2 regions of the Enterococcus sp. DIV0800 genome follow, and region 2 is predicted to be linked to the other one. Evidence: riboswitches for the same ligand, from Rfam matches in the RefSeq annotation. Region 2 holds a riboswitch; the other holds the start of a gene.
The links. Region 2 has a riboswitch for fluoride ahead of eno (phosphopyruvate hydratase). Riboswitches for the same ligand answer to the same signal wherever they lie in the genome.

Region 1 (8,203 bases), on a different replicon from region 2:
GCTATTGACTTATTCTGATGCTGGCTTAAATCAAATGAGCAGTACCTTCCACCACTTATTACGGGAGCGGGTCGCTCGTGGGGAGCATCAATTCAAGGAACGTCCGATTTTAGTCAATAACTGGGAAGCTACTTATTTTGATTTCACTAGTGAGAAGATTGAAAAAATCGTTGATGAAGCGGCGGATTTGGGAATCGAGATGTTTGTGCTGGATGATGGCTGGTTTGGTCATCGGGATTCGGATAATTCTTCGTTGGGGGATTGGTTTGAATATGAAGGTAAGCTGAAACATGGGTTGAAGGGAATCGCCGATTATGTTCATGAGAAAGGTATGCAGTTTGGTGTCTGGTTCGAACCTGAAATGATCTCGATCGATTCGAAATTGTATCAAGAGCACCCAGATTATTTGATGCAGGAGCCTGATCGGACGCCTTCTTCTTCACGGGATCAGCATTTATTGGATATGGGGCGGAAAGAAATTCGTGAAAATATCGAAAAACAGTTGTGTGAGATCTTGGACGAGGTGCCAATCGACTATGTTAAATGGGATATGAATCGCAGCTTGTCAGATGTGTATTCCACTGCGCTTACTGAAAAGAACCAAGGTGAGGCAGCTCATCGCCATATTCTTGGCGTGTACGAATTGTTGGAACATTTGACTACACGTTATCCGAAGATTCTTTGGGAAGGCTGTTCTGGCGGAGGTGGACGCTTTGATGCTGGCTTCTTGTACTATATGCCGCAATCTTGGCCAACCGATAATACCGATGCAGTGGAGCGTTTGAAGATTCAATACGGAACCAGCTTGGCTTATCCGATTTCAGCTATGACGGCACATGTCTCGGCTGTACCCAATCATCAAACTGGCCGGACCACGTCGTTGAAAACTCGTGGCGACGTCGCTATGAGTGGCGTCTTCGGCTATGAATTAGATTTGACGGAAATGACGAAGGAAGAAAAACAGCAGGTAGCAACACAAATCCAACAATACCAACAGATTCGTCCGCTCGTACAATTTGGTGAATTTTATCGTTTGAATAGCCCCTTTGAAGGGAATCTGACCACATGGCTTTTTGTTAATGAAGACAAAAGTGAAGCACTGCTGATGAGCGCCCGGACGTTGGCTTCGGCTCAGCCGGTATTCCATGAAGTCTTTTTGACCGGATTGGATGAAAACGCGCAGTATCAAGCACAAGGAACGAATGAGACGTATTACGGCGACGAACTGATGCATTTAGGACTAAATGTCCCAGATTTCTTCGGTGACTTCCAAACACAGCTGATCCATTTGAAAAAGATTTAGGAGGAAAACATTATGATTAATCGTAACAGTGTCATGACTCGTTTAGCTATTCTATCGATCTCACTCTTATTAACTAGTGCTATGTCAATCAACGGTGCACTGCCGCAAATGCGGGCCGCTCTTTCTATGACCACGACTCAAGTTGAACTTGTCGCCACACTGCCAGCTTTGGCAGTGGTGGTCTTCGTCGTTTTGTCCAGCTTCGTCGCTAAAAGAATCGGAACGAAACGCACGGTCCAATTAGGACTATTACTCGTCGGGGTCGGTGGCGGGATTGCACCCTTATTTTTGACCAATTATTGGTTGATTTTAGCCAGTCGCTTTGTTTTAGGCGCGGGCTTTGGCTTGTTTAATTCTTTAGCCGTTTCGATTATCAATTTGCTTTTTCACGATGAACCGCAACAGCGGGCCAGTTTATTAGGCTATCGTGGGGCAGCGGAAAATATCGGTAATGCCGGTTTAACACTGATCGCGGGGGTCTTATTGGCCTTTGGCTGGCGTTTTTCCTTCGCTGTCTATTTGATTGCCTTTCCGATTTTGATTTTATTTACCTTGTTTGTACCAGAGATCAAAGAAGAACAAGTCGATGATACGCAAAAACAGGCTGGTGAAATGAAGCCTTCCGTTTATTTATTAGCACTCTTTGCTTTATTCTTAGTGATGACCTTTGTGGCGATCGGCGTGCGATTCCCTACAATGGTGACAGATATCAAAGGGGCGAACTATAATGCTTCGAACTTTTTAGCAGTGATGCCGATTATCGGAATTGTTACCGGTTCCTTATTTGGCTGGTTCAATCGTTTACTAGGAGAAAAATGTTTGTATCTCGGACTAGCCTTACTGGCTTTAGCCACCTTTTTGATCGCGGTCTCCGAAAATAACTTTGCTTTGCTGCTGATAGGCTACTTTATCAGCGGAATTCCCGGTAGTTTGATTTTTCCTTTTATTTATAACTCACTGAACCTCTATGCTTCACCGACAAAAATGACCGTTGCGACTTCCGTTATTTTGATTGGTTGCAACTTAGGAAATTTCATTGCACCCTTTGGCTTAAGTACGCTACAATTAATTTCGGGAACAGCCAATTTATTTGCGCCATTCAAGCTTTTGAGTATTTTATTGATCGTCATTTTATTAGGGATCTTTTTTCATAAAAGACGGACACCGATTCAAGGAAAGGTCCTAAACGGAGGGAAGAATCTTGACTAACCGTTTCATGCAAGAGCAAATGGATTCAGGAGAAAATTATTTTGAAACCAGCGAATTAAAAGAGGAACAGGCCTTTTATCGCGATTTATTATTCCAATTCAATCATACGCTGCCAAGTAAGCAAGAAGAAAAGGCAAAAATCTTAGCGGAATTGTTAGGCAGTTTTGGCGAGGGCTCCTATATCGAGCCGCCATTTCAAGCCAATTGGGGCAAGAATACGTATTTTGGTAAAAATGTCTACGCTAATTTTGGTTTGTCTTTAGTCGACGATACGAAGATTGAGATCCAAGATGAGGCTATGATTGGGCCTAATGTGACCCTTTGTACTGCAACCCATCCTTTGTCACCAGAGCTGCGTTTGAAGAAAGCCCAATCCAATTTACCAGTCACCATCGAGAAAAATGTCTGGTTAGGTGCTGGCACAATCGTTTTACCAGGGGTCACGATTGGTGAGAATTCCGTGATTGGGGCAGGGAGCCTTGTTACTAAGGATATTCCGCCTAATGTTCTGGCTTATGGTACGCCTTGTAGAGTTATCAAAGTACTTCCTTAAAGTAGAAATCGTAGTGAAGGTCGATCTAACGGGATCGGCCTTTTTTTGATGAAAGTTTGAGTTAAGTATAAGAATATAGAAAATAAATCGTAAATCCCGTCACTAAGCGTTGGTTTTCCCAATCCAAAATTTATAATAGGAAACGATAGTCAATGGAAAGGGATTTAACAATGAGAATTTTACTGTGTGAAGATGAAGATAAAATGCGGGAGTTGTTACGAAAGTTTTTTGAAAAGGCGGGCTATTTCATCACTGAAGCTCGAGATGGCGAAGAGGCGCTGGAGGCTTTTTATACTGAAAAATTTGATCTAGTCGTGCTGGACTGGATGATGCCAAAGTTCAGTGGAATTGAAGTGGCTCAGCAAATGAAACAGGAGCGTGCCGTCAAGATTTTGATGCTTACTGCGAAAAATTTACCGGAAGACGAAGTGCAAGCCTTGGTGACGGGCGTCGATGATTATTTAGCCAAACCTTTTCACGCGACCGTTCTGCTAGCACGAGTGGCAAAATTATTAGGAGTGATTCAACAAGATCTTAGTCAGCCGTTACTATTTATCCCGAACGAGCAACGCGTCTTACTAAATAGTGTGGCGTTAAGCTTGACCAAAAGAGAATATGAAATGCTGTATTATCTTTATCAAAATCAAAGCTTGGCGTTGACCCGTGAACAGATTCTTCTCTCTGTCTGGGGGGCTGATCACGAAAATGATGAAAGAACGGTCGACAGTTTTATCCGCATCTTACGAGACAAGATCGGCAAAGCTTATATCCAAACTGTCTACGGCACGGGGTATCGCTTTGAAATTCCGCAAAAATAGCTTGACCGGCTCCTTTATCCGAAGAACGGGAATCATTTTTATCCTGCTGGTTTTATTTGGGGCACTTTTTTATCGCTGGATCTTTCCGACTTATTATTATTGGAAAATGGAACAACCAGTCAAAGCAACCCAAAAATTGATTCAGCAAGGCAGTCATCATTATCCAAAAGATGTGGTGGTACTTACTGTTGACGAGCAAACAACCAGCTCCGAAGAATTGACAGATGAGCTTTCTTTTCGCTTGACCCGCGAAGGCATCTCCCTCAATCGTTTCTGGGTCGATCAGTCAACTCTTAAACAAGCACAGGCTGGTCGTGCAGTCCAGCGATTGTACAATCAAACAAAACAGAAAAGTGATTTTTATACGGTTTTTCTTACTCATGGGGATCACTTGTATTTAATCGGTACAAGTATTCCTGATTTCAAGGCCGCGATCCATACTCTGCTGCCGATCTTAATCGTGGCAACGCTGGTCTTTTTGATTTTGTTGTTTGGTTTAGTTATTTTATTGGTGCGGAATCAGATCATCAAGCCTATCACACGTTTGAAACAGGCGACGCGGCAAATATCGGCTTTGGATTTCACAGATTCTGATATTCAAGAAGAAAATGAGCTTAGCAGTTTGAGCCAATCTATCAGTCAGATGAAAGATTCGTTGCAGCAGCATGAGCTGGAGTTGTTAGAACAAAATGATCGCTTGAAGGCTTTTTCGGCCAACCTTGCCCATGAGCTGAAAACACCGTTGTCCGTTATTCAATTACTCGTTGATGGGGAAGAAATGGGACTGGAAAATCCTGATTTTCTAAGTGATATCAATCAACAGCTGATTGATATGAATGAGTTGGTCGCAAATATTTTAGCCTATAGCCGGCAGTTAAAAGAAGAGCTGACCTTTGAAACGATTGCTATTCAAGAACTAGTAACCAAGGAATTGCAGCAGCAACGGATCATTGATCCGAAATTTCAGATTGATTCGATCATAGAGCCCTATGAGCTTCAGACAAATGAACCTATGCTGCGCATGATCATCTTGAATTTAGTGACGAATGGGATGAAATACAGCTTGGATCAACACATGCAAATTACTGGAGAAAAAAAGCAGCAGTATTACCAGTTAATTTTCGAAAATTCGGCGTCAGAAATATCGCAACAGCAGCTTGCTCAATTAGCTGAGCCTTTTGTTGTCGGTGAAGCCTCGCGAAACAATCATTTGTCAGGCACCGGATTAGGGCTTTCCATCGTGGCGCAAAGCCTCCAACTCTTAGGCGGGAAGCTGATCTTACAATCTACTGATGGACGCTTTCGAGCGACAATTAATTTACCTATCTAAAAATAAATAGCGCAAAGGAGGTGTGGCAAAGGTATAGTCACACCTCCTTTTTTCCTAATAAATAGCGTTCCAGGCGTGGCTTCTGTAACAGCCTTTTCTTTTGCACAAGTTTTGCATAATTCTTAGTTATTCTTTGTTTCATGGAGGCGAAATAGATGAATAATAAGACAAAACGAAAAGTCATTATTGTCAGCTTGACAATCGCGTTACTGCTATCGGGCAGTGCACTAACTATCATGGCTGTCAAAGATAACCTGCGGGTAAATCGAACAGAATTTAAAATCAAACAGAAAGGAGCAGACGTATGATCAAGAAAATTGTGATTGGCGTGTTTTTACTGCTGGCGGCAGTTCCATTTTACGCCTTTAAGATCGAACCAAATTTGGCGATCGTTCATCGCTTGCAGTTGGGTGAATCCTCGCTACCAAAAGAATTGAAGGTGCTGCAATTATCAGATATTCAAGTTTCTGATAGTTACGCTACGAATCGTTTAGACAAGGTGATCCGTAAAGTCAATCATGAAAAACCGGATATAATTGTTTTCACTGGCGATCTTTTTGATAATTACGCTAAGTATCAACACGAACAAGAAATCATCGAGAAGCTTAAAGAAATGAAGGCAACCATTGGTAAATTTGCGGTTTGGGGCAACCACGATTATGGCGGTGGCGCTGCGACTGTTTATGAACGAGTCATGAACGCTGCGAACTTTGAGGTGTTGAAAAATGCCGGGGAAACGATCACACTGACCAACGGTAAAAAAGTTTTTATCGGTGGTCTGGATGATTCGTTGCTAGGGAATCCTTCGGTAACGGAAACATTGACTTATCGGGAGAAATACGATTATTCGATTCTTTTGACTCACGAACCCGATGTGGCAGATAAATTTGTCGGAACCAATACCCAATTAGTTTTAGCCGGGCACAGTCACGGCGGCCAAGTCCGCTTGCCTTTCTATCAAGTAAAAAATGTACTGGCTGAAAAATATGTTCGTGGATTATATGAATTAAGTGATCAGACAAAATTGTACGTCAATACAGGCCTAGGTACCACCTCAATCCATGCTCGTTTTTGTGTGCCACCGGAAATTTCGGTTTTTCAGTTACGGTTTTAATCTTCAATCAAAAAAACATTGACTTATGTCACTTTTTACTGTAAAAATATATAGGAATTAAATAAGGGAATGAATGTCTCCCTAAGAGTTTTTCTTAAACCGCTAATCAAGCTAATGACTTCTACAAATTTTATTTGTAGGGGATCATTGGCTTTTTTTATTTTATTCAGGAGGTCTTAGAATGGAAGAAAACAAGGAAAAAACACACTCAAACTCAAGAAAGGAGTTACATGATGTACTATTGCTATATGTATTGATTGCAATTATTAGTAGCATTACCGGCCTTATTTCGCATTATCTGCTAGCGGGGCTTCATTTTGTTACAAACTATCGCCAGTCTCACGAGTACTTTCTCTATTTCTTGCCGTTTATTGGTATGTTGACGGCGTTTACTTATCAAAAATTCGGTAAAGGAGCACAAAAAGGCAACAACTTAATCATTGAAAGTACTGAGAAGGAAACCGCTGTCCCTGGAAGAATGGCGATTTTCACTTTTATTTTCACAATTCTATCACATCTTTTCGGGGCTTCAGTAGGACGTGAAGGAAGTGCCGTGCAAATCGGTGGAGTTTTTGCTAATAAGGCAGCTGATTTACTTCATTTAGAAAAAAACTGTCGTAAACAACTGATTCATGCCGGAATCAGCGCTGGCTTTTCATCGATTTTTGGTACGCCATTGGCCGGTGGATTTTTCGGTATGGAAATGGCCTATGTAGGCAATATCGAACGTGAAGCGTTGATCCCGTGCTTCTTTTCATCTTATTTAGCCAATTACGTTTCAAAATTATTAGGCACCGTCCACGATAGCCATCAGATCGGTGTTCTTCCATCATTTACCTTAAAACTATTGATGATTGTTGTCTTTTCATCCGTTTTATTTGGGCTTTTTGGGCATTTTTTCGCTCTTCTGATGCATTCATTGAAGCATTTTTATAGCAATTTTTTCAAAAATTATTTAATTCGAGCATTTATTACTTCTGCAATAGTCGTTCTTGCCATCACTCTGATTCATGGACAAAAATTTATGGGCTTGAGTCTGCCACTCATCGATGATGCTTTTGTTGGAAAAACAACTTTGCTTGATCCCATTGTCAAATTAATCATGACCGGGTTAAGTTTAGGTGCTGGCTTGCAAGGAGGAGAGGTAACACCCTTATTTGCAGTGGGTTCATCACTAGGTGGAAGTCTCGGAAACCTTTTTGGAATCACGCCTTCATTCCTGGCAGCGCTAGGAATGATCGCCGTTTTCGGCTGTGCTGCCAACGCACCATTAACCACTATCATGTTGGGCATCGACTTATTCGGTACTAAAGCTTTATCATATTTCATCATCGCGGCCTTCGTCAGCTATTTTGTTTCAGGTCACCAAGGAATTTACACCTCTCAAACGATTGTCACGGCAAAAAGTGTTTTTCTAAAACATCATGAAGGATATCGGATTGGCACGATCAAGGAGGCCGTTAAAAATGGAAAATAAAAGTGAAAAAGTCGAATTGCACCATTTATTTTGGAAAAAACACTCCCATCAAATACCGATCGATTCCTTAGGTACCAAGAAATATCATATTAAAGTTGAAAAAGGCACAGTCAATATTAATCATTTTGCCTTTAGCCGAGATAGTGGTTGCTGGATTGATATTCCTAAAAGTACCAAGGAATATCCTCACCACCACCAAATAACCGCTGGTGAAGAGCGAATAATAGAGTTCAAGATTCATCATGTGTTGGATCGCGTGGACCGCGTATTTATTACCAACTATCATTTATTTAAAAAAGCTATTGTTCAAATTATTGAAGTCGAATAAGCATTAGAAAAAGCAGATACACGGGTATCTGCTTTTTGGTTCCGAAGGTAATGATCCATTAGAGAGAAGGA
Region 2 (8,203 bases):
TATTAAAACCACCAGCGTAGTGACCGGGCTAGCAACTTCAAGTATGTTATCCAGTGCCGCCAATCGTCAAGGTCACATGTTAGCTGATATGGTTAATGGTACACCGATGCGCTATCGGGGGTATATCGGGGCCGGTGTAGCGAAAATTTTTGATTACACCGCTAGTTATGCTGGAATGACCGAGCATGCCTTGAAAGCGGCGGGCATCACGAATTACAAATCTGTTTTTGTGACCCCCTTTGATCATGCCTACTTTTACCCAGGAGCGACCCGTTTGAATCTTAAAATTATTTTCGACGCGGATAGCGGTAAAATCTTAGGTGGACAAGCCGTCGGAGAACAAGGTGTCGACAAACGAATGGGGGAACTGTCCGTAGCCATCACTGGCAATCTAACCGTATTTGATCTGCCTGATTTAGAATTACCTTATTCACCACCGTATTCAACCACGAGAGATCCATTGAACATTGCCGGCTATGTGGCAATCAATCAAATGACCAACGTGGTGGAAACAATCAAAGCGGAAGATATTCCAGCTGAAGATTTAGCTAGCGCCTTTTTCTTAGATATTCGTGAACCTAATAAATCCCCATCCGGCTCGATTGAAGCAACTAAAAATATTCCTATGAACGAGCTGCGTGATCGGATCAACGAAATCCCGAAAGATCGTAAGGTTTATATCACCTTTAGAAAAGGGTTAAATACCTATACGTCTGCACGGATTTTAGCTGGCTTTGGTATTCCAGCAATTTTGATCGAGGAGTAGGCGGATGAATGAATTCAAACAAGTTTTTAATCAGTCGCAGCAATTTTTGATTTTGCAAGCGTATATTGACCAGCAGCTTTCGGAAGAAGAATTAATGAACTTTACTTTGTTGGAAACCGTTGATGAGGTGCCAGTGGTATTTTATGATGCAGGCATGTTGGTGATTCAGCCTAATTTAGATTTGAATCAGTTTCAGCATACATTCTTTTCGAAAGAAGCGTTCAAGTTGCAACAAGAAAATAATCAACTAGTTGTGACTCTTTCAAATCAGAGATTGACGTTTCAATTTGCTGATTCATCAGAAGCGCAGCAAGTCGCAAGCGATCTGGCGTATTTGTATTCGACAGCCGAATAAGTCGAATAGTTGCCCTTAATAAAGCTCCGTAGTACAGTTGAAGAAGAACGAATTCAGATGAACTAGGAGGCTATTACGATGAAAAGTACGCAATTGGCAATGGAGATTTTGGATCGCGCACAGGAACGTTTTGAAGATACTTTTGAACAAATGACCACAGAAGAGGCTAACAAGATGCCGGCACCATTGATTAAATCAGTGACGTGGCTAATGTGGCATACTGCTCGCGAATTGGATCTGCAGATTTCAGCTTTAAATGGGACCGAGGCACTTTGGACAAGTGCTGGCTGGACAGAAAAATTTGCGTTGGACTTACCAGATGATACCGAAGATTATCGTCATTCGCCGGAAGAAGCGGCAAAAGTCGTAGTAACGGATCGGCAATTAGTTTTAGATTATCTAGCAGACAGTATTAAGTTTACTAAGGAGTACTTGGATAAACTGGATGAAAGCAGTCTTGATGACGTGATCGATACCAATTGGACACCACCGGTTACTCGTCAAGCTCGAATCGTCTCAGCGATTGATGATGCTGCTATGCATTCTGGTCAAGCGGTTTACACGAGACGCTTAGTAATTGGAAAATAAAGTTAGTAAAAGCAAATCTTTCCTTTTGAGAGATTTGCTTTTTTCATTGATTCAGGAAATTCGAATCGCTAGCAAATGAAAAAATTGAAAAGTCTTTTTATTTGTCAGAAAAAAAACAACGTGCTATCGTTTACTTGTAAGAGGGATGGTGCTCCCTCCTGACTGCTGAATTATTCAGCTGATGGCGCCTGTTATAAGTTCAATACTTTTAACACTTTGGCTGAGAGGCTCAAGGTGTATTTAGAAGTACTCAACTTGTAACAGGCTTTTTTGTATTTATATTTGAGGAGGAAATAGACATGACAGTAGTAATTGAAACAGTAAAAGCAAGAGAAATCTTTGATTCCCGTGGAAACCCTACAGTTGAAGCAGATGTGATTTTATCCGACGGCACATTAGGTCGCGCAGAGGTTCCAAGTGGGGCCTCAACAGGCGATCGCGAAGCCGTGGAATTACGAGATGGCGGCGATCGTTTAATGGGCAAAGGTGTTCGTAAAGCCGTTGAAAACGTCAATACTGAAATCAATGACGCATTAAAAGGTTTAGTACCTTTCGATCAAGCAAAAATCGATCAAGTTATGATTGACTTAGACGGTACACCAAACAAAGGTCGTCTTGGTGCCAATGCGATCTTAGGTGTTTCTATGGCCGTTGCTCGGGCTGCCGCACAAAGTCAAGGTGTGCCATTGTATCGTTATCTTGGCGGTGTCGATCTTGAATTGCCACAACCATTCTTCAACGTGATTAACGGCGGAGTTCATGCCGATTCAGGGATTGACGTACAAGAATTCTTAATTACACCAGTGAAGCGTGAAAGCTTCCGTGATGGTGTTGAAAAAATCGCCAACACTTACCACACGCTAAAAGGTGTGCTTGGCAAAGAAGGCTACGAAACAGCGGTTGGTGATGAAGGCGGCTTTGCGCCTAAATTAGCTAGCACCGAAGCAGCAATCGAAATGCTGTATCGTGCCATCAAAGAAGCCGGCTATGTACCTGGTGAAGAAATTGCCATCGCATTAGACCCAGCATCAAGTGAATTTTACAGCGATGAAACTAAGAAATATACTTTTGAAGGCAAAGAAATGTCTTCTGACGAAATGTTGACCTATTATCAAGAGCTAGTGAAAAAATACCCAGCAATCATCTCAATCGAAGATGGTTTCTCAGAACATGACTGGGACGGCTTCAAGAAAATGACGGAAACAATGGGTAAAGAAATTCAACTAGTCGGCGATGATATTTTCGTTACAAACCCAGCAATCTTCGCTGAAGGTATCGAGAAAAAAGTGGCCAACTCAATCTTGATCAAACTAAACCAAATCGGTACGGTTTCTGAATCGATCGAAACAATAAAAATGGCTCGTGCCAACGGTTATACAACCATGATTTCTCACCGTTCGGGTGAAACAGGCGATACATTCATCGCGGACTTCGCCGTAGCGATGAATGCCGGACAAATCAAGACGGGTTCCATGGCCCGCAGCGAACGGGTTGAAAAATACAACCAATTCTTACGTATCGAAGAAGAACTAGCCGGCTATGCCAAACTAGCTCGCTTCCCCAAAGCATAATAAAAGATAGTAAGACCGAAACCCCCGATCATCAATAAGATGGTTGGGGGTTTTTGTGTTTGGAACTACGATTCTGTGGGTGCTCCTGTAATAATTTCATGATACAAAATCGACATGTTTTCGTTTCGAACTATCGATAAAATGAGAAATATATTTCAACTTGATGTTTTATAAATAAGTATGTTATCAGCGAAGGACATTAACTAAATTTTTCTATTGTGAGCTTGCTGTAGAGTTGATACGCTTTTAGCAAAATAGAAAGAATTATTTTACTAGTTAGAAAATTCAGACGTTAATCCAGACACACTTTGCACAAGTGAGTGGAAAAAATTCAACTTTTCTAATTGAAAGGGTTTTCTTATACTAAGCGTGTAAATGATTGCGTTTGCAAAAGGAGAGGTGAAGATGAGGGAAATACAAATACTGGAAGCTTTAAAAGAGAAAGATTATTTAAAAGTCGATCAGTTAGCAAAAATCATCGGGGTTTCTTCTAGAACTATTCGTAATGATTTACGTGAGTTATCAGAAATTAAGCAAGGATTCGTGATCGATAAGTCACCTAGGCTAGGTTATCACTTAAATATCTCAGATGAAAAAAAGTTTTTGACGTATCTCGATCAATTTTCTAATACAACGATTGAGATGCAAAAAGACCGTGTGGAGTCTTTGCTAAGTTTGCTGTTAATCAATGAAGAATATCAGACAGTACAAGAACTAGGTGATGAGTTATTAGTCAGCAGCAGTCAAATAAAAAAAGACTTATCGAAGGTAGCATTGTATTTAAAAGGTAGCTCTATGGTATTAGAGCGCAAGGCTCATTATGGCATTAGAATCGTCAGTACGTTAAAAAATCGTCTCCTATTGTTGGTGGATTTGTATCAGCGAGGAAACAATAAGCTCTTGAAAAAAATAGAAGTAAGATTTGGTTCATCAACACAAAAGTTGCTAAAGGATAATCTTTATCAATTAATTAATCAAAAGAACTGGGAAATTGATTATGTGGAGTTTCGACGATTAGAAGAGGAGTTATTTCTATTATTGCTGATTAAAACAAATACTCCTAAAGAAATTATTTCAGACTCCCATTTAACAACGATTTTGCAAGGAACGTCAATAGTGTCACCGACAGATGAAGCGATTCATAAATATTTTGAGTCCAGCCTTTTAGCAAAGACTAAAAAATTAGAAATTTCAAGTAATAAACAGCTTTTAAAAGAAGAAATTACCGGCTTTTTTAAACAGATGGACGAAGAACAAAAAACATTTTTTTCAAGTGATCAAGAATTTCTAGATTTAGTTTATTTGCATGTTGCAGCGTTGATTGAGCGATCTCGTAAAGAAGTAAATTTTAAGAACCCTTATTTGGAACATATTAGCAAAGAATACCCGGTAATATTCAACTTTGCTGTACTGTTCGCCAAGTGGCTGGAAGAAGAATTCCAGTTAACGATCGCTTCAGATGAAATTGGATATTTAGCGACCCACATGACAGTGCCTTACCATAAATGGCAGCAAAGTCTGATTGAGAATATTTATCGGATTGCGGTTGTTTGTTCATCGGGTGGTGGAATGGCGTATCTGGTGGAGATGAAATTACGACGAATTTTTCCAAGAGCGAAAATCCAGACTTTTTCAATGTTTGAAATAGAAAAAATTCAAGACTACTATCCTGATTTGATTTTTTCAATCATTGAATTAACGCTTGCCATTGATTGTCCAGTGATTTTAATGAGTGAAGTACAAAGTGAATTGGACTATTTAGAAGTCAGTGAAAATCTCAGCTTATTGAAAAGCGATGAAAATTTTTCGATTGAACGATCCTTTTTTGAATTATTTTCTCAGTCGTTGTTCCAGATCGAAACACACCGAGCATATTCTGATATTTTAGTGGATCTGGCTGATCAAGTCGAAGAACAAGTTGCCTTTGCAGGATATAAAGATTCGTTGATGGAACGGGAAAATTACTTATCCACCATTTATCAAAATGGAATCGCCATTCCTCACCCGTTGATTATGTCAGGTAAAGAGAATCGACTCGCTGTGTGCTTATTACCAGAAGGAACGAGCGGGACAGAGCGATCCCCTAAAATTATTTTTATGGTTTCACTAAAAGCGGAACAATTAGATGTCCATCAAATCATTTCGAAAGAACTGAGTAAGCTGATGAATCATCCAGCAGCTATTAAAACACTAGTCGAGAGTAAAGATTATCATGAATTTTACTATACATTAAAACGAGTTTTAGGAAGAAGGAATTTAATTGAACATTGAATTTTTGAGGAATCTTTCCAATGCTGACGGAATTGCCAGTAATGAGAAAGAGGTCCGTCAAGCAATTTTAACGGAACTAGAGGAGTTACCCTATGAAAAAAGAACCGATGGGTTAGGTAGTTTGATCTTTACGAAACCCGGAAAGAGTCCCAAAAGTATTATGATCTGCGGACATATGGATGAAGTAGGTTTCATGGTACGAAGCATCAGTAGTTTAGGACTGATTCATTTAATGGTAGTGGGAGGCGTAAAACCGATTGCCCAACACTTGCAAAAAATCCGTATTACGACATTTGACGGTCGGAAAATCAGCGGTGTGGTTAATGGCGAATATCATGATGGTGTAACGAAGAATCTTTACTGTGATATTGGTGCTACAACAGCTGAAGAAGTAGCAGAGTTAGGTATTGAAGTTGGAAACATGGCTTGTTACGCGACAGAGTTCGAAAAATTCGATACTAGAGATATATATGCTGGAAAAGCATTAGATGATCGGCTTGCTTGCTTTGTGATGGGAGAACTAATGAAAACGTTAGCCCAAGAAGAACTGCCATTAACGATTCACTTTGCGAATACAAGTAGTGAGGAGGTTGGGATTCGAGGAGCGAAGACAGCTGTTCAGTTGATAAATCCGGATATTGTTTTTGTTATCGATGTCGCGACGTTTAGTAGTGAATTTGTTCGTGATCATACCAATCAACGTCAAATTGGCAAAGGCCCCATCTTGACTCATTTTGATCGGACGTTAGCCCCCAATTTAGAAATGATTCACTATGTGAAAGAGACAGCGAAGCAACAAAATATTTCATTGCAGCTGGATATGTTTAATTCCGGTGGGACTGATGGTGGCGAGGCGCATAAAGTCAATGAAGGCAAGCCAACAGTAGTTACGATCCTACCTGTTCGATATGGTCATTGTGCGTACTCCATTGTGAATCAGCAAGACATTCAGCAGATGATTGAGTTGTTTTTAGGGTTAATAAAAAATTTTACGGAAGATACTTACCATCGCATGGTAGATTTTATTTAAAGGAGACGACACATAATGACAAAAGAAGAACAAGAAATCGTACAGCTTATCTCAATAGCAGGGGAAAGTAAAGCCAAAGCTTTTGAAGCGTTGAAGTGCGTAAAGACCAAAGATTTTGACTTGGCAAAAGGCTTGATTGCTGAATCACGCAACTTAGATCTAGAAGCCCATAATATTCAAACTGATTTGATCAGTCGCGAATTGAATGAAGATATTGAATCATCAAATGTTGGCTTATTGATGGTTCATGCGCAAGATCATTATATGACAAGTCAGCTAGCTCGTGATTTAATCGAAACATTAATTACCGTCTTACAATAAAAAAGATAGAGGAGAATGAGATATGAAAATTTTATTATGTTGTGCTGGAGGATTTTCTACGAATATGTTAATGCAAAATATGCGCAAGGTGGTTCAACAAAGCGCCAAATTAAAGGATGAGGATTTTGATTTCACTGCGATACCGGCAGATTCAATTGAAAGTCAAATTGATGGTTGGGATATTGTTTTAATTGGACCGCAAATCACTCATAAAATCGATTTTATTCAGTCAATCACTGAACCAAGAGACATTCCTTACGCGGTCATCGATAAAGATATTTATGGGCAAATGGATGGTGCCACAGTAATGAAGCTTGCTCTGGTTACCTATAAGAAACATCAGTTGGCGAAACAAGCAGTCTAATAAAACGAAAAGAAAGAGGAAATCTTATGTTTGCAAAATTTGAGGCTTTTATGAACCGATTCTTCGTCCCTCTAGCGCACAAAGTCGATAATCAACGACATTTAAGTGCGATCAAGGCTGGGATGGTTGCAATGACCCCTTTCACTATTTTAGGAAGTTTCTTTGCTATTTTGCCAGCTCTTCCCAATATGCTAGGTGAAACCAATAGCTTCAGTCAGTTTATACTTAGCAATGCGGAATTATTCAATCTACCAGTAACATTGTCAACTGGATTAATCGGCCTATATGCCTGTGCAGCCATTTCCTATAATTTAGGAAATCATTACAAGTTGTATATTCCCGGTGCAGTAACGTTATCACTTTTTGGCTTTCTATTTATGACTGCTACTTTTGATAAAAATGGGATGTTAGATATCACTAATTTAGGGGCTAAAGGACTATTCACTTCGATGTTTGTGGCATTACTGACAGTAGAATTATATCATCTTTGTAAAAAACACAATCTGACAATTCGAATGCCTGAAGGAGTTCCGGATTTTGTTTCAAAATCATTTGAGCTTATTCCTGTAACATTAATTGTTGGTGGAACCTTTATAATCGGACGTTTTGCTTTGATGCAAACTTCTGGAGAATTACCTCCAACGATCTTAACGCGTTTCTTGGCACCACTCGTTGGTTCGATGGATAATCCATGGTCGGTATTGGCTTTGAATTTCTGCATTTGTTTGATTTTCTTTTTTGGAATTCATTCATCTGTTTTCAGTCCAATTACTCGTCCAATTATGGTTGCATTTATTGCAGAGAATATTTCAGCTTTTCAGGCTGGCCAACCAATTCCTCATTTCTATACGGCGGGAGCATCAAGTGCTTTCTTCGGATTTACTGGCTGTGGGATTTCAATCGGCTGTGTCGTTGCTTGTTTGATTTCAAAATCAAA

Region 1: linked by a shared signal. The riboswitch ahead of IGI54_RS12755 (chloride channel protein) and the one ahead of eno (phosphopyruvate hydratase) in region 2 are both predicted to bind fluoride.

What each region holds. Positions count from the first base shown of each region.
Region 1 covers NZ_CP187899.1:166,569-174,771, forward strand. Annotated here, with positions in the region: gene IGI54_RS12720 (alpha-galactosidase) at 1-1,303, shown strand, start outside; gene IGI54_RS12725 (MFS transporter) at 1,316-2,512, shown strand; gene IGI54_RS12730 (sugar O-acetyltransferase) at 2,520-3,065, shown strand; gene IGI54_RS12735 (response regulator transcription factor) at 3,236-3,883, shown strand; gene IGI54_RS12740 (ATP-binding protein) at 3,864-5,213, shown strand; gene IGI54_RS12745 (hypothetical protein) at 5,369-5,521, shown strand; gene IGI54_RS12750 (metallophosphoesterase) at 5,518-6,327, shown strand; fluoride riboswitch at 6,384-6,458, shown strand; gene IGI54_RS12755 (chloride channel protein) at 6,509-7,804, shown strand; gene IGI54_RS12760 (hypothetical protein) at 7,794-8,132, shown strand.
Region 2 covers NZ_CP187898.1:362,638-370,840, forward strand. Annotated here, with positions in the region: gene IGI54_RS01660 (FAD-dependent oxidoreductase) at 1-766, shown strand, start outside; gene IGI54_RS01665 (hypothetical protein) at 771-1,121, shown strand; gene IGI54_RS01670 (DinB family protein) at 1,200-1,709, shown strand; fluoride riboswitch at 1,842-1,907, shown strand; gene eno (phosphopyruvate hydratase) at 2,009-3,280, shown strand; gene IGI54_RS01680 (BglG family transcription antiterminator) at 3,686-5,551, shown strand; gene ypdE (aminopeptidase) at 5,541-6,581, shown strand; gene IGI54_RS01690 (PTS lactose/cellobiose transporter subunit IIA) at 6,594-6,902, shown strand; gene IGI54_RS01695 (PTS sugar transporter subunit IIB) at 6,925-7,266, shown strand; gene IGI54_RS01700 (PTS sugar transporter subunit IIC) at 7,293-8,203, shown strand, end outside.